DNA from 2 places in the Methylobacterium fujisawaense genome. Region 1 is predicted to be linked to the other one. Evidence: riboswitches for the same ligand, from Rfam matches in the RefSeq annotation. Region 1 holds a riboswitch; the other holds the start of a gene.
The links. Region 1 has a riboswitch for cobalamin ahead of ABC766_RS09400 (TonB-dependent siderophore receptor). Riboswitches for the same ligand answer to the same signal wherever they lie in the genome.
Positions count from the first base shown of each region.

Region 2: another riboswitch for cobalamin. It lies ahead of ABC766_RS23945 (CbtB domain-containing protein); the one in region 1 lies ahead of ABC766_RS09400 (TonB-dependent siderophore receptor).

Region 1 is NZ_CP155000.1:1,975,010-1,982,762, forward strand. It holds gene ABC766_RS09390 (DUF3526 domain-containing protein) at 1-648, opposite strand, end outside; gene ABC766_RS09395 (ABC transporter ATP-binding protein) at 645-1,370, opposite strand; gene ABC766_RS09400 (TonB-dependent siderophore receptor) at 1,370-3,502, opposite strand; cobalamin riboswitch at 3,694-3,900, opposite strand; gene ABC766_RS09405 (hypothetical protein) at 4,468-4,668, opposite strand; gene ABC766_RS09410 (patatin-like phospholipase family protein) at 4,999-6,048, opposite strand; gene ABC766_RS09415 (alkyl/aryl-sulfatase) at 6,143-7,753, opposite strand, start outside.
Region 2 is NZ_CP155000.1:5,044,277-5,052,029, reverse strand. It holds gene secG (preprotein translocase subunit SecG) at 1-184, shown strand, start outside; gene ABC766_RS23965 (CTP synthase) at 341-1,969, shown strand; gene ABC766_RS23960 (DNA polymerase III subunit chi) at 2,027-2,479, shown strand; gene ABC766_RS23955 (S10 family peptidase) at 2,479-4,074, shown strand; gene ABC766_RS23950 (discoidin domain-containing protein) at 4,138-5,496, opposite strand; cobalamin riboswitch at 5,663-5,855, shown strand; gene ABC766_RS23945 (CbtB domain-containing protein) at 5,892-6,074, shown strand; gene ABC766_RS23940 (CbtA family protein) at 6,091-6,828, shown strand; gene ABC766_RS23935 (DUF1636 domain-containing protein) at 6,821-7,222, shown strand; gene cobW (cobalamin biosynthesis protein CobW) at 7,219-7,753, shown strand, end outside.

The sequences.
Region 1 (7,753 bases):
CACCGCGACCCAGACGAGGAGGCGCGGCCAAGCCTGCCAGCCCGCGGTGCCGAGGCTCGCGATGGCCACGCCGCCGAGCGTGAGGAGGGGCAGGCAGACCAGGACCGCAAGGACGAGGTTCAGGGCGGCGAAGCGGGCGGCAAAGAGTGGGATGGGCGGCGCGCCGTTGCCGAGGGCGAGGCGCAGGGTACCGCGCTCGCGATCCGCCGCGAAGGCGGCAAAGCCGAGGAGAAGCGCCACCAGGGGAACGACGAGGCCGACGACATCGGAGACATCGGAGGGGCCCGCCCGGTCGAAGGGGCCGGCATCCTGCACGGCGCGGTAGACCGCATCGTTGAACAGGTGCGCCTCGATCCGCACCATCCGGCCCGTATAGGGCTCGGTGCCGGGATCGAGGATGGCGAGGGGCGACGACGGGCGAAACACCCACAGGCCGTAATGATCGGCGGAATGCGGGTTCTTGGCATCCTGCCCGAGCCAGCGGGCCCGTTCTGCGGCCGTAACCTGCGCGACCTCGGCACCGTAATCGCGGGCGGATTGCCAGGCGCCGAGGCCCGTGACCATCAGGAGCAGGACGATCATGCCGCTGATCCAGCGGACGCGCGCGTCCCGCCACAGCAGCGCCAACTCCGCGCGGACGCGCCTCACGTGACCGCCCCCGACAGGCGCGCGATGTAGAGGCGTTCCAGATCGGTGTGCGCGTATCGCCTCGGATCGATCTCCTCGGCGACGCGCCCGCCCGCCAGCACGCCGACCCGGTCGGCCATCTCGCGCACGCGGTAGAGGTCGTGGGTCGCCATCAGCACCGCCGTGCCGCGCTCCGCCGCCGCCCGCACCGTCCCGGAGAAGGCCGCCGCCGCCGATGGGTCGAGGCCGGATGTCGGCTCGTCGAGCAGCAGCAGCCGGGTCTTTCGCGCGAGCGCGATGGCGATGCCGACCTTCTGGCGCATGCCCTTCGAATAGCCGGAGGCGGGCCGCGACCAGGCCTCGGGCGCCAGGCCGGCCGCCGCGAGATGCGTCTCGGCCTCCGCCCGATCGATCGCGAGACCGGCGAGGGTCGCGAAGTAACGGAGATTCTCCAATCCCGATTGCCCCGGATACAGGGCCACCTGTTCCGGGATGTAGGCGGTGCGCGCCCGGGCAGCGATGGGATCCGTCCCTGCATCGATCCCGCAGACCCGGACCTCCCCCGCATCGGCCTTCAGGAAGCCGAGGATGAGGTTGATCGTGGTGGTCTTTCCGGCACCGTTGGGACCGAGCAGGGCATAGACCTCACCCGCGCGCAGGGTGAGGTCGAGACCGCTGAGGGCGGTCCTGCCTCCGAACTGCTTGACGACGCGGCCGAGCGCCAACACCGTCTCAACCGCCATCAGAACCGCACCGTCACGGAGCCCGTGATGCGACGGGGCGAGCCCGGATAGACGCGGAATACGTTCAGTGAACTCTCGTAGTAATCGGTGTCGAATATATTCTCGATGTTGAGCGCCACGCGGGCGTTCCCGAATTTGTAATAGGCCAGCGCATCGACCGCGATGAAGCCCGGCAGGGTGAAGCCGGACCCCGCCGCGTCGCCCGCACGCTCGCCCACGCCGCGCACGCCGCCGCCGATCCCGAAGCCGCGCCACGCGCCCGCTGGCTCGTAGACCGCGAGCAGGCTGCCGGAGTGGCGGGGCACGTTGACCAGGGGGGCGCCGACCGGAAGGACGTTGTCCTTGGTGACCCGGGCATCGGCATAAACGTAGCCGGCCAGGAGCTTCAGTTCCGGCGTGATCTGTCCCTGGGCCGTCAGCTCGAAGCCCTGGCTGCGCACGGCGCCGGCCGCGAGGGAGAAGCCGGTATTCGCCGGGTCGGGCGTGAGCACGTTCTCCCGCTCCACGCGGAAGGCGGCGGCGGTGAGGAGCAAATTGCCGCCGAACAATTCGGACTTGGCGCCGACCTCGTAGCCGAGGCCGGTCTCGGGCGGCAGCGCCGTGCCGCGCGTGACGGCGGCGGCGTCGGTGCCGATATTCGGCCGGAAGCTCGTGCCGACATTGGTGTAGAAGGCGAGTTCCGGGATCGGCCGGTAGACCAGGCCCGCCCGGGGCGAGGCCGCGACCCGCGACTGGTCCACTTGGCTGCGCACCACGCGCTCGCGGAAGCTCTGTTCGAAGATGTCGAGCCGAAGGCCGATCAGCGCCCGCCATTCCGGGCTCAGGACGATCTCGTCCTGCGCATAGAGGCCGGTATTGGTGATGCGCTCGATATTGTTGCGTGGGATGGTGATCGGCGGCAGCGCCTGTCCATAGACCGGCGAATAGATGTCGAGGGCGAAGGGGCTCGTGCGGAAGTTCGAGCGCAGATAAACCGTTCGGCTGTCGGTGCTCTCCCGGTCCATGCCGAGGAGGAGCGTGTGGCCGATGCCGCCCGTGTCGAACCGCCCGATCAGGTCGGCCTGACCGACCGCCACGTCCCAGCGATAGTCGCGCACGTTGCGGTCGCGAAAGACAGTGCGGTTGTTGGCGGCGATGCCGCGGATCTCCGCCGATTCCCCTTCCAGATCGCCGGTGTTGAAGTAAGCGGCGAGCCGCATCTGCCAGTTCTCATCGAAGCGATGATCGACGCGGACCTGCAGCGAATTGTTGTTCTGGTAGGTGCTCTGACCGGGCTCGCCGAGGAACCGCGAAAGCGGCAGGAAGCCGAGTTGGCGGTTGAGCGCGATCACGCCCCGGTCGAAGACGATGCGGTTCTTCACGAACTCGGTCTCGACCGTAACGCGTGTGTCCGGCGTGACCTGCCAACTCACCACTGGAGCCACGAGCAGCCGGTCGCTGTCCACGAAGTCGCGGAAGCTGCCGGCCCCCTGTGCGGAGAGATTGAAGCGATAGAGGACTGTCCCGTCCGCGTTCAGGGCACCGCCGGCATCGATGGTACCGCGGGTCAGACCGAACGAATCGACCTGATTGCCGAACTCGACGAACCGTTCGGCGGTGGGTTGCTTGGTGATGAGGTTGACGAGCCCGCCGGGATCGCTGCGTCCGAACAGGGCCGCACCCGGTCCCTTGAGCACCTCGATGCGTTCGATATTCTGCGCGTCGGGCGGAGGCGGGGTCCCACGATTGAGGGGGAAACCGTTCTTGTAGATCTCCGAGGTCGTCACACCACGGATGGCGTAACTGAAGATCGAAAGCCCCCCGAAATTGTTCTGCTGGGCGACGCCGGGCAGATAGTTGAACGCACGGTCCACGCGGGTGGCGGCGAGGTCGGTGATCGTCTCCCGCGGCGCCACGGAGACGGCCACCGGCACGTCGATCTGCGGAGTGGCGGTGCGCGTGGCGCTGACGGCCGTGCCCGCTCCGTATCCCGGCGTCGGGCCGATCAGGCCGATGGTGCCGCGCCCGGAGGCCGTCGTGCGGCCGGCACCCTCCCCGACCTGCTCGACCGAGAGTTCCTCCAACGTCACGCTTTCCTGCGCCCGCACGTCCTCGATCGGGAGCCCGGCCGAGAGGACAGCGGCGAGCGCCAACCGCCGACCGCGATGCGGAGTCCGCGGACGACGCGCTGATGGCGCTGAAAACCGCGCAGGCTCGCCGTGAGACGGACGTTCGGAGGTCGCCACCACACACTCGCTGTTGCCGGGTGGAAGCCACGGGGATACGGGCAGCGTCGCCCACGAGACGGCGACACCGCGCGCTCCGCCGGGGCACCCCGCCCGAGGGACGTCATCGTGCCGAAGGCAGGTCTCCTGGCTCACGGGTCAAAGCGCCCGCCGGACCTTCCCAGTGCAAGCACCAGTGGTCATCGGTGGCAGGCGCTCGCCGCTCACAGTTGCGGGGGCAGCTTCGGATTCGCTCCGAAAAGCGCACCGAATTCCCGTCTTAGCTCCGGGCCGGGACCCGAAGAACCTTGGCCGGACGATATTCGCCACCGGCGCGCATCCGGTCAACGGGCCTGACAAACTTTGTAACAGTGTTACGTTACGTGTGGCGCTATGGCCACAGCCCGATCCTTGTTGGAACGCATGGCTCTCAAGTTGCCGTGATGGGCCGGTTTGGGCTCGGACGACGTGGGTCCGAACGAGATCGGCGGGCCGATGGCGGCTGGATATGCGCCATCCTGAACCGAACGGACGAGCGGTCATCGACGCCCTGTTTCATGCGCCGCTGGGCGCCGAGCGTCTCAGCTGATTGGAGATCCGATGGTCCGCTCTTGGCATCGTGTTGCTGATTGCCGAACGCGCGGCCCGAGCTCATGACCCGGCATACGGTCCTTCGGTGACCCGCTCCATTTCAGGGCCGGCCTTGCCGTCCAGCCTTGGATCGCGGCATGCGTCATCGCCGTAGTCGCGGTGGCCCCGTGCCAAAACTTCTCGTTCGGCGCGAACCCGATACCCTGACCGGCTGGCTTTGCACCGGGCACATGCTCTCGATCGGTTCGGTTCAAAGCCAGCCGGTCAAGTCACAGCGAGAATCTGCGCTCTCTCGATCGCCGCTACATCTTCCGCTCGCGATGGATACGCTTCTTCTTCGGAAGTGCCTTGTGACGGCCGATGGTGACCCTGGCTTCCGACACCGTCGGTCCGGCCAGCGCATTGCCCGGTGCGGGGCCAGCGGCCGTCGCGTCCGCGAACGTGGCGAAGGTCAACAGGGGTAAGGCGGCCAGCGCCGCGCGAAGAGCCCGGATCGTGTGCATAAGCGTTCACTCCTCTGTCTGTGGGCGCCGGGCCGTTTCCGGGGCCGGCCGGATGCGACGAGCGGTCTTCGGTGTGAAGGTGCTCCCCCGGATCGAGCCGGTCCGACTGCGAAGTGCCGCGCCGATCATGCGCGTGAACCGGTTTGAAGAGGCTTGGGCAGAGGCGCGCCCAACCTGAGGAAATATTGTCGAAATGCCACACGGTAGACTGATAAATGTAGTATGTGCTGCATCTATTAACGAATAAATAGAAGTCAAAACCCAAAATTTACGCCTTGATCTTGATCAAGTCCAGCAAGCTCTGCCACGCGATGCGGCGTTCCGACTGCGTCAAACGCCTTCAAGCAGTCGGTCGAGGTGGAAGGACGGACGCCGACCCAGATCCGGCCCATGATCGGTCAGGAACGTCGCGGCGCTCCGGCGTCCCTCGTCCCGAAGCATCGTCAGGAATGCCCATTCCGCATTGAGCTTCGAGGACGAGCCCAGCTCGGCGACAACGTCGCTGGCGATGCGGTGCATGCGCATGGCCGCCCATCGGGCGCACTCGGAATTGTCCGTGGGCGCGACCTGCCGCAGCAAGGCCATCATCCGCAGTTCCTTGAGCAGGACCGCGTTGAAGGAGATCTCGTTGAGCCGGTTGAGGATCTCCCGGGCCGAGGTCGGCGCTTGTCTGCGCTCGACCGGATTGACCTGCACGATGATCGTATCGCGCGACTCGCATTCGCGGACCAGGGGGGTGATCGTCGGGTTTCCGGAATAGCCTCCATCCCAGTAGGAGGCACCGTCGATCCGCACCGCCTGGAACAGGGTCGGCAGGCATGCCGAGGCGAGAAGCACGTCGGCCGTGACCTCGGCGTTGCGGAACACCCGGCCCCGGCCCGTATGAACATCCGTCGCGGTGACGAAGAGCTTGATCCGGCTCCGTGCGATGCGCTCGAAATCCAGCCGCGAGTCCAGGATCTGTCTGAGCGGATTGAAGTCGTGCGGATTGAGGTCATACGGGGAGAAGAGCCGCGCCATCAGGTCCGCGGCCAGATACAGCGGCGCGGAATCGAGCGTCCAGCGGCCCAGTATCACGTCGAGCGGGCTGCGCTGCAGCGGGCTGAACCGGGCCGCGCGCGAGACGGCGTTCCAGAAGGCCTGGAGTGCCGCGCGCGCACCGGAGGCGCCGTCCCGCTCGTAGCCGTCGATGAGGACGGCCGCGTTCATGGCACCGGCCGACGTCCCGGAAATGCCGTCGATGCTCAGCCAGGGCTCCTCGAGCAGGCGATCGAGGACCCCCCATGTGAAGGCGCCGTGCGCGCCGCCGCCCTGCAGGGCCAGATCGATCAGGACCGGATCCCGCCCACGCTTTCCCGGTGTGATGGCCTCATCCGACATGGGACCGATACCCTCATCCCGTGAGCACCTCTTCCGTCGCCCTGCGGCCATCCCGGACCGCGACCGGCTGCGGAGCAAGAGTGGCGGTCGCCGGCTACTCGGCGACCGCCTCGCCGGAATCGGCCCGATACGGGTCTGACTGCATGCGATTGGCGGCGCCGCGCACCTTGGTGCCGGGCAGGATCTCGAACCGCGGGTCGAACGTCACCATCGTGGCGGCCAGCCGGCTCAGGATGCCGGCGTCGCCCTCGACCTGCGCGGTCCCGTCGGCAATCTGCGCCTCCAGGGTCTTGGCGCCAATCATCGTCTGCTCGAGATCCGACCGGTTGATGGTCAGGGTGAGATCGGGCTTCTCGGCCTGGAACCCCGCGATGTTGGTCAGCGTTGCGTTTTCCAATTCGACGATGAACCGCTCGCCGTTGTCCGGCGTGATCAGGTTGATGGTGAAGCGCAACCCCTCCGCCTTGCGACTGTCCATGCGGATGCCAAGAAAGTTCAGGAAGAGCTCGGTCGGCATCGCCCGCACCACGTCGGGGCTGCTCGAACTGGCCGTCGCGCCTTCCGGGATGCCGGAGCGCAGCTCGTAGGCGCCGGCCAGGAAGCAGTTGCGCAGGCCGGGATTCTCCTGCTGGTAGCCGATCTGCTCGAAGATGTCGGCGAGGAGGTCCTTGGCGACCTGGTTCTGCGGCTCGGCCTGGACGAGCTTGTTCACGATCTCCTGGGCCAGCAGATACTCGCCCGCGTCGTGAAGCCGCTTTCCCCGGGCGAGGATCGCCTCCGCACCGCCCATCATGTCGACGTAGAGGGGGGCACTCTCGGACGGGGCGAGCGGGATCAGCGTCGCCGGATTGCAATCCCAGAATCCGAGATAGCGCTGGATCACGCCCCGGCTGTTGTGCTCCGGCGACCCGTGATAGCCGCGACAATGCCACGTCTGCTGCAGGCTCTGCGGCAGCGCGTAGACCTTGTGGATTTCGTTGATCGTCACGCCCTGGTTGGCGAGGTGGAGCACCTGATTGTTCATGTGGGCGTAGAGGTCGCGCTGCGCCCGCAGAACCGCCTGGATCCGCGCATTGCCCCAGCGGGGCCAGTGGTGGGAGGCGAACATCACCTCGGCCTCCCGGCCGAACCGGTACAGCGCCGCGTTGATGTATTTCGACCAGTTGAGCGGATCGCGCACCGGCGCGCCCCGCAGGGTGTAGATGTTGTGCATTGATGCGATGACGTTCTCCGCCATCCAGAGCGCCTTCCGGTCCGGGATGTAGGTGTTCATCTCCCGCGGCGCTTCCGTATTCGGGGTATTCTGGAAGACCATCGGGATGCCGTCGACCTCGAAGGTCTCGATCGGCTTCTCCACGTAGCGCGTCGGGGCGATCAGACCCGTGGTACCGGCCGAGACGCGCTGTCCCAGGCCCTGCCCGACATAGCCGTGCGGCGCCGCCGGCAGGAGCAGCCCGTACTGGTAGAACAGCCGCCGGTTCATGGCGTTGCCGGCGTAGACGTTCTCCGCCACCGTATGGACAAGGAAATCGGCCGGCGCGATCACCGGCACGGCGCCGGACCGCACGTCCTCCTCCTTGAGGATCCCGCGCACGCCGCCCCAATGATCGCCATGCGTATGCGAGTAGATCACGGCCGAGATCGGCCGCCCCTCGCCCACATGCGTCTGGAACAGCGCCCAGGCGGCGCGTGCGGTCTCCTGGCT
Region 2 (7,753 bases), 3.1 Mb from region 1:
GCCGAAATCGATCCTCGATACCGGCGCGCCGCAGACGTCGGGCCAGCCCGCCAAGCAGCCGACCGGCGCCGACAACCTGCTCGACACGCTCCGCCAGCAACAGGACCGGGTGCCCGCCACGGCGCCGGCCCAGCCGGCCGCGCCCGCCCAGCCGGCGGTCCCGGACGCGCCGCAATCCCGCTGACGGGCTGCGCCCGGAACGGCGCAGCGTCTCATTCCATCTCCGACGGGCCGGCACTCAGCCGGTCCGTGCCATGCGTTCCATGATCCCCAGCCCATGCGCGGGCCGGGGCACGGGTCGTTTGGCAAACGGCAGCAGCTTCTTTATGGACCGAGGCCCATGACGCGGTACGTTTTCATCACCGGCGGCGTGGTCTCCTCCCTCGGCAAGGGGCTCGCCTCCGCAGCCCTGGCGGCGGTGCTGCAGGCCCGCGGCTACCGGGTCCGGATGCGCAAGCTCGACCCCTATCTGAACGTCGATCCGGGCACGATGAGCCCGACTCAGCACGGCGAGGTGTTCGTCACCGACGACGGCGCCGAGACCGATCTCGACCTCGGGCATTACGAGCGTTTCACCGGGGTCCCGGCGAGCCGGGCCGACAACATCACCACGGGCCGGATCTACCAGGACATCATCGCCAAGGAACGCCGCGGCGACTATCTCGGCGCCACGATCCAGGTGATTCCGCACGTTACCAACGCGATCAAGGACTTCGTCCTCGACGGCAACGACGCGTTCGATTTCGTGCTCGTCGAGATCGGCGGCACCGTGGGCGACATCGAAGGGCTGCCGTTCTTCGAGGCGATCCGCCAGCTCGGCCAGGAACTGCCCCGCGGCACCTGCTGCTACGTCCACCTGACGCTCTTGCCCTACATCCCGTCCGCGGGCGAACTGAAGACCAAGCCGACGCAGCATTCCGTGAAGGAGCTGCGCTCCATCGGCATCCAGCCCGACATCCTGCTCTGCCGCTGCGACCGGGACATCCCGGTCGATGAGCGCCGCAAGCTCGCGCTGTTCTGCAACGTCCGCGAGACCGCGGTGATCGAGGCGCGGGACGTGGCGTCGATCTACGAGGTGCCGCTCTCCTACCGGACAGCCGGCCTCGATCGCGAGGTGCTCGGCCATTTCGGCCTGGAGCACGGCGAGGAGCCGGATCTTGGCCGCTGGCGGACGATCTCCGAGCGCGTGCGCAACCCCGAGGGCGAGGTCTCCATCGCCATCGTTGGCAAGTACACGGGGCTCAAAGACGCCTACAAGTCGCTGACTGAGGCGCTGACCCACGGTGGCATCAGCCATCGGGTCAAGGTCAACCTCGAATGGATCGAGGCCGAGGTGTTCGAGCGCGAGGATCCCGCGCCGTTCCTGGAGGGCCTGAACGGAATCCTGGTGCCGGGCGGGTTCGGCCAGCGCGGCGCCGAGGGCAAGATCCGCGCGGCCCGCTACGCCCGCGAGAAGCGCATCCCCTATCTCGGGATCTGCTTCGGGATGCAGATGGCCGTCATCGAGGCCGCCCGCTCGCTCGCGGGAATGCCGGACGCCAATTCCACGGAGTTCGGCGAGACGTCCGAGCCGGTGGTCGGCCTGCTCACCGAGTGGCTGCGCGGCAACGAGCTGGAGCGGCGGGCTGCGGCCGGCGATCTCGGCGGCACGATGCGGCTCGGCGCCTATGAGGCGAAGCTCGATCCCACATCCAAGATCGCCCAGATCTACGGGTCCGAGCAGATCTCGGAGCGCCACCGCCACCGCTACGAGGTCAACATGGCCTATCGCGAGCGGCTGGAGGCCAAGGGCCTGCGCTTCTCCGGCGTCTCCCCCGACGGCCTCCTCCCCGAGACCGTGGAGCATGTCGGGCACCCGTGGTTCATCGGCGTGCAGTTCCACCCGGAGCTGAAGTCGCGCCCCTTCGAGCCGCACCCGCTGTTCAAGGGCTTCGTCGGCGCCGCGATCGAACAGAGCCGGCTGGTCTGAGCCGCGGCGGCGCGCCGCTGCTCGCGCGGCGGGCCGGAGCCCTATATCCTCGGCATCGTGACCGAGATCCTCTTCTACCATATGCAGCGGCAGCCCCTGGAACGGGTGCTGCCGAGCCTCGTCGAGCGCTCGCTGGACCGCGGCTGGCAGGCCGCGATCCAGGCCGCCAGCGAGGAGCGCCTGCAGGCGCTGGACGACCACCTCTGGACCTATTCCGACGAGAGTTTCCTGCCGCACGGGACCGATCGCGAGCCCGACGCGGCGAGCCAGCCGGTGGTGCTGACACTTCGGGACGTGAACCCGAACGCGGCTTCGATCCGCTTCCTCGTCGAGGGCGCCGACCTGCCGCCCGATGCCGGCGCGTATGAGCGGATCTGTATCCTGTTCGACGGGACCGATCAGGACGCCCTTCTTAGGGCGCGCGAGCAGTGGAAGCAGGCCAAGGAGGCGGGCCACACGGTCGCCTACTGGCAGCAGGACGATTCCGGACGCTGGAACAAGAAGGCGTGATGGTGGCCCTCAACAGACGTCTCGCGCGCGCCGCGCTCGCCTTCGGCATGCTCATCGCCGTGCCCTCCGCCGGCTGGGCAGAGGAGGCGCCGCACGGACATCCGCCCGCGGAGAGCAAGCCGGCACCGCGCGGGCCGGACGGACGACGCCTGCCGCCGGATTCCGTCACGAAGCAGAGCGTCACGCTGCCTGATGGCAGGGTCCTCGACTTCACCGCCACGGCCGGCAGCCTGCCGCTCGTCGACGAGGCTGGCAAGCTGCAGGCCGAGATCGCCTTCGTGGCCTACACGGTGGCGTCCAAGGACGGCCAGGAGCGCCCGGTGACCTTCGCGGTCAATGGCGGCCCGGGCGCCGCGTCGGCCTACCTCAACATCGGGGCGATCGGCCCCTGGCGGCTGCCCGTCGGCGGCGACAGCATCAGCCCGTCGCAGCCGGTCACGCTCACGCCCAACGACGGGACGTGGCTCGGCTTCACCGATCTCGTCTTCATCGACCCCGTCGGCACCGGCTACAGCCGGGCCGCAGACGGCAACGGCAAGGCCTACTGGTCGATCGAGTCCGACGCCGCGACCCTCTCGGCAGCCATCGCCCGCTACCTGCGCAACAACGATCGTCTAGCGAGCCCGAAGTTCTTCGTCGGCGAGAGCTATGGCGGGTTCCGCGGCCCGCTGATCACGGAGAAGCTCCAGGAAGAGATCGGCGTCGGCCTGTCGGGGATGGTGCTGCTCTCGCCGGTGCTCGACTTCGGGTGGCTGGAGACCCCGCGGGCCAATCCCTGGAGCTACGTCCTGAAGTTGCCGTCGCTGGCGGCCGGCGCGCTGGAGCGGGCCGGGACGGTACCCACGCCGGCCTTGCTGGGGGATGCCGAGGCTTACGCATCCGGTGCCTATCTGGCGGATCTCCTGAAGGGGCCGAGCGATTCCGCGGCGGTTGCGCGGATGACCGAGAAGGTAGCCCCGCTCGTCGGGCTCGATCCCGCCCTGGTCCGCGCACAGGCGGCGCGCCTCTCGACCCGGAGTGTCCAGCGGGAGATCGATCGTGCCGAAGGTCGCGTGACGAGCGCCTACGACACCGGCATCACCGGCTGGGACCCGAATCCGGCCGCCGCGCAATCGAGCTTCGAGGATCCGCAGCTCACCGCGCTCCAGGCGCCGCTGACCAGCGCGATGCTCGATCTCTACGCGCGCACGCTAAAATGGCCTGTGGCCAACATGCGCTACGAGCTCCTGAACAATGCGGTCAATCGGGGCTGGAGTTGGGGCTCGGGACGACAGGCACCGGAGGTGCTCTCGAACCTTCAGGGGACCCTGGCCCTCGACGGGCACCTGCGTGTCCTCGTGGCGCACGGATTCACCGATCTCGTAACCCCGTATTTCGCCTCGAAGCTCCTGCTGGCGCAGGTCCCGGCCTACAGTGCCGGTCGCCTGAGCCTCGCAGTCTATCCTGGCGGCCACATGTTCTACACGCGGCCGGATTCCCGCGCCGCCTTCAAGGCGGATGTCGAACGGATGTACACGGACGCCCTGAAGGTCCGCGATGGCGGCTCGGCGCGTTCGGCCGGCGCACCCGCGGAACGTCTCAGAACCGCACCGTGACGTGTTCGTCCGGGATGCAGGCGGCAAGGTCGTCGCCGGTCGGATCGTGACCGGCGCGACCGATCAGACATCGTCGAAGGCGAGAGCTTCGGCCGGGTACTCCACCATGCTCCGGCGCTGAGCGTCGGTATTCTGCCACTCGCCGACCTTCATGTACCGGCCTTCGCGATCACGAACCTCGACCACTTTCCCGATCGTGGGAATCGACTGAAAGCCCTGCGGCCAATTGGACGCGAAGTAGAACACCTGCTCGACGCGCTCCGAAAGGTGGCAGATCGCCGGCCCGAAGGTTCCGAGCCCGAAGACGAGGTAGCGGCCGTTCACCAATGCGGCAACGTCGGAGATCAGCGATTCGCTCTGGATCTCCACGGGCAGGCCGCGCTGCGCCGCATAGGCCTCCACTTCTGCAATGACCGGGTTGAGACGGTTCTCGAAGACGAGCTTGACGGAACGGATGCGGCCCTCGGCCTGCAGCCGGTCGATGACCATCCGGTAGAAGGCGAAGGGCGGCTGCGGATAGTGCGGGTCGACCCAGGTGCTGAAGATGTCGCCCGACCGGATATGGATCAGGAGCTGATCGTCGGGCTTGGCCGCAAATGTCCGCGGCAGGCCGTTGAACAGGGGCCGGATTACATCCTGAACGATCGCGCGCGAGTCGATCGGGCCCTGCAGCGCCGTCACCCGCTCGAACTGCGTCGGATCGAAATACAGCCCTGACAGGAAGTAGCCGTCCGGCGGAAGCGACTCGTCCGGCGGAATGAACGTGATGCCGTCGCAGGTCAGCCTCTCGGTCAGAAAGATCACCTTGCTGCGGTCGACCTTCGGGACCTTGATGTATTTCAGGTTGAGCGCCTTCGCGATCGAGACCGCGATGATGTACTGCACGAGGCAATTGCCGAAGGCGCCGTTCTCGAACAGTGACAGGCCGACGAGGTTGCGGCTAGCCCGGCCAGGCGCGGCTTCGAGATTGTAGGTGACGTAGACGTTAGCGCCGGGCTTCTCGTTCAAGAGCGTGATGTCGAGCCCGAGCAGCGCCCGCAGGGCGATGAGGTCGATGGCGGCTTCATCGGCGCGGATGTCGACGCCTGCGACGAGCGCCGGATCCGGCACCGCGATCCGCACGAGACGCGCCCAGGCCCGCTCGTCGGCTCCGATGGCGGCCACGAGGGCGCCCGGCTTGGCGGTCCAGCCGACGATGTCGGGCGCGGACCACGTGACGCCGTCCTGCGAGACCTCGACGGCCACATCGCCGACCTCGGGCGCTACAGTATCCTGTACGGGTCGCAGCGCGACCGCGCGGATCGGAAAGCGACCGCCCAGATCGATCTCGAGCCAGGCGGTGTTTTCATCCTGTACGATCCGGGGGGCGCGGCCGGTCGCGAGATCGACGAGGACCGGGCTCGGATCGTCTGCGAGGGCCATCGGGTCTCCGAGAGCTGAGCGGAGGCGCCCATGCCGGGCCGGCCGGGCATCCGGTGCGGCGGTGCCCGCATCAGGGCGCGGACGTCAAGCCCGGCCACCCGCGAAGGGACGCACGGGAATCCGAACGGATCTGGCGCCGCTCCGTTGTGTCGTCGCCGGCATGCGTCTACAACGTGCCGGTGACGGTGCCCTGGCAACGGGGTGAAAAGGGAATGCGGTGAGGGGTTTCGCCCCGATTCCGCGGCTGCCCCCGCAACTGTGAGCGGCGAGCGCCTGCCAAGCGCCACCGGAGCGATCCGGGAAGGCGGTGGGCGCGCCGAGCCGCGAGCCAGGAGACCTGCCGTCGCAACAGGATCCCGCAATGCCGCCGGTGGGGCGGCTGGAGACACTCGACGATGACCGCTCAGACCCTCGCCCCCGTCGCCGCCGGTACCCGCTCGTCGGAGCGTCCGGTCGCCGTCGCGCTCGCGGCCATGCTGGGCCTCGGCCTGCTGTTCATGGCGGGTTTCTCGCCGGCGATCGCGTTCCACAACGCGGCGCACGACTTCCGCCATACCCAGAACTTCCCCTGTCACTGACGCCCTCGGCGCAGGGATGATCATTCGGCTTCTGTCGGCGGCCCTGGCCGCCGGCTTCTTCGCGGCTGCCGTTGTAACGGGCCTCGAACTCACGCTGACCTCGCCGCTGATCGTCGCGGCCGAGCGCTACGAGCAGCAGGAACCCTCGCATCAGGCCGCGAAGGCCCTTCCGATCGTGCTGGCCCATGCCGGGCATGACCATGCCGCACCCGACGCGGCACCGGAATGGCAGCCCGGCCCCGGCCTGCCGCGGATGGCCTTCACCGGTCTTGCGACCCTCGTCGGCGGCGTCGGCTACGCCCTGCTGCTCGGCGCGGTGATGATCGCCTGCGGCCGCGAGCCGACGCCGCAGGTCGGTCTCGCCTTCGCGGTGGCGGGCTTCGCCAGCGTCGCCCTTGCGCCGGGCCTCGGCCTGCCGCCGGAACTGCCCGGCAGCGCCGCTGCACCGCTGGCCGCGCGGCAGGCCTGGTGGGTGATGACCGCGGCGGCGACCGGAATGGGACTCTACCTGATCACGATCCGCCGTGCTCTGATCACGATCCTGGGTGGCCTCGTCCTGATCGTAACCCCCCACGTCGTCGGCGCCCCGCAGGCACCGGAGGGCGCGTCGGAGCTTCCGGCCGCACTGGCCGCACAGTTCGCCGCCCGGTCGCTGGCGATCAGCTTCGTCTTCTGGATCCTGATCGGGTTGGGGCTCGGCTGGGCGTGGCAGGCGTTTTCCCGCGACACGCAACGGGGAACGGCCCGTGCCTGAGACCGTCCTGTACGTCTGCACGACCTGCCGCCGTCCGGACGACGATCCGGATGGACCGCGCGCCGGAGCACGCCTTTTGGAGGCGCTTCAGGCCCGGAGCGCCGGCACGCCGAACCTGCGGGTCGAGGCGGTGGAATGCCTGTCGGTCTGCAAGCGGCCCTGCACCGTGGCGGTCGCCTCGGCCGACCGCTGGACCTACGTCTACGGCGACATGGATCCGGCCGCCTCGGCGGAGACCATCCTCGCCGGGCTCGCGGCCTATGCGGCGACCTCGGACGGCATCGTGCCCTGGCGCGAGCGTCCGGAGGCCTTCCGCAAGGGCGTGATCGCCCGCATCCCCCCGTTCCCTGAACCCCGCCCGCTCCCCGCCGGCACCCTGGAGGCCGCGGAATGACCATCGTAAACAAAATCCCCTGCACCATCGTCACGGGCTTCCTCGGAGCCGGCAAGACGACGCTGGTCCGCCACGTGGTCGAGAACGCCAGGGGGCGCCGCCTCGCCATCCTGGTCAACGAGTTCGGCGACGTCGGCTTCGACAAGTCCTTCCTCGCCGCCTGCGGGGTCGAAGGCTGCACCGAAGAAGCTATCGTCGAGCTGCCGAATGGCTGCATCTGCTGCACGGTCGCGGACGATTTCGTTCCGGCGCTGGAGACTCTCCTCGGCCGCGCCGAGCCGCCGGAGCACATCCTGATCGAGACCTCGGGCCTCGCGCTGCCGAAGCCGTTGGTTCAGGCGTTCCAGTGGCCGGCGATCCGCTCGAGGGTCACCGTCGACGGGGTCGTCGCAGTGGTCGACGGCCCGGCCGTCGCCGCCGGCGTCTTCGCGGACGATCCGGAGGCACTGGCCGCCCAACGGGCCGCGGACCAATCGGTCGATCACGACAATCCGCTGGAAGAGGTCTTCGAGGACCAACTCCTCTGCGCCG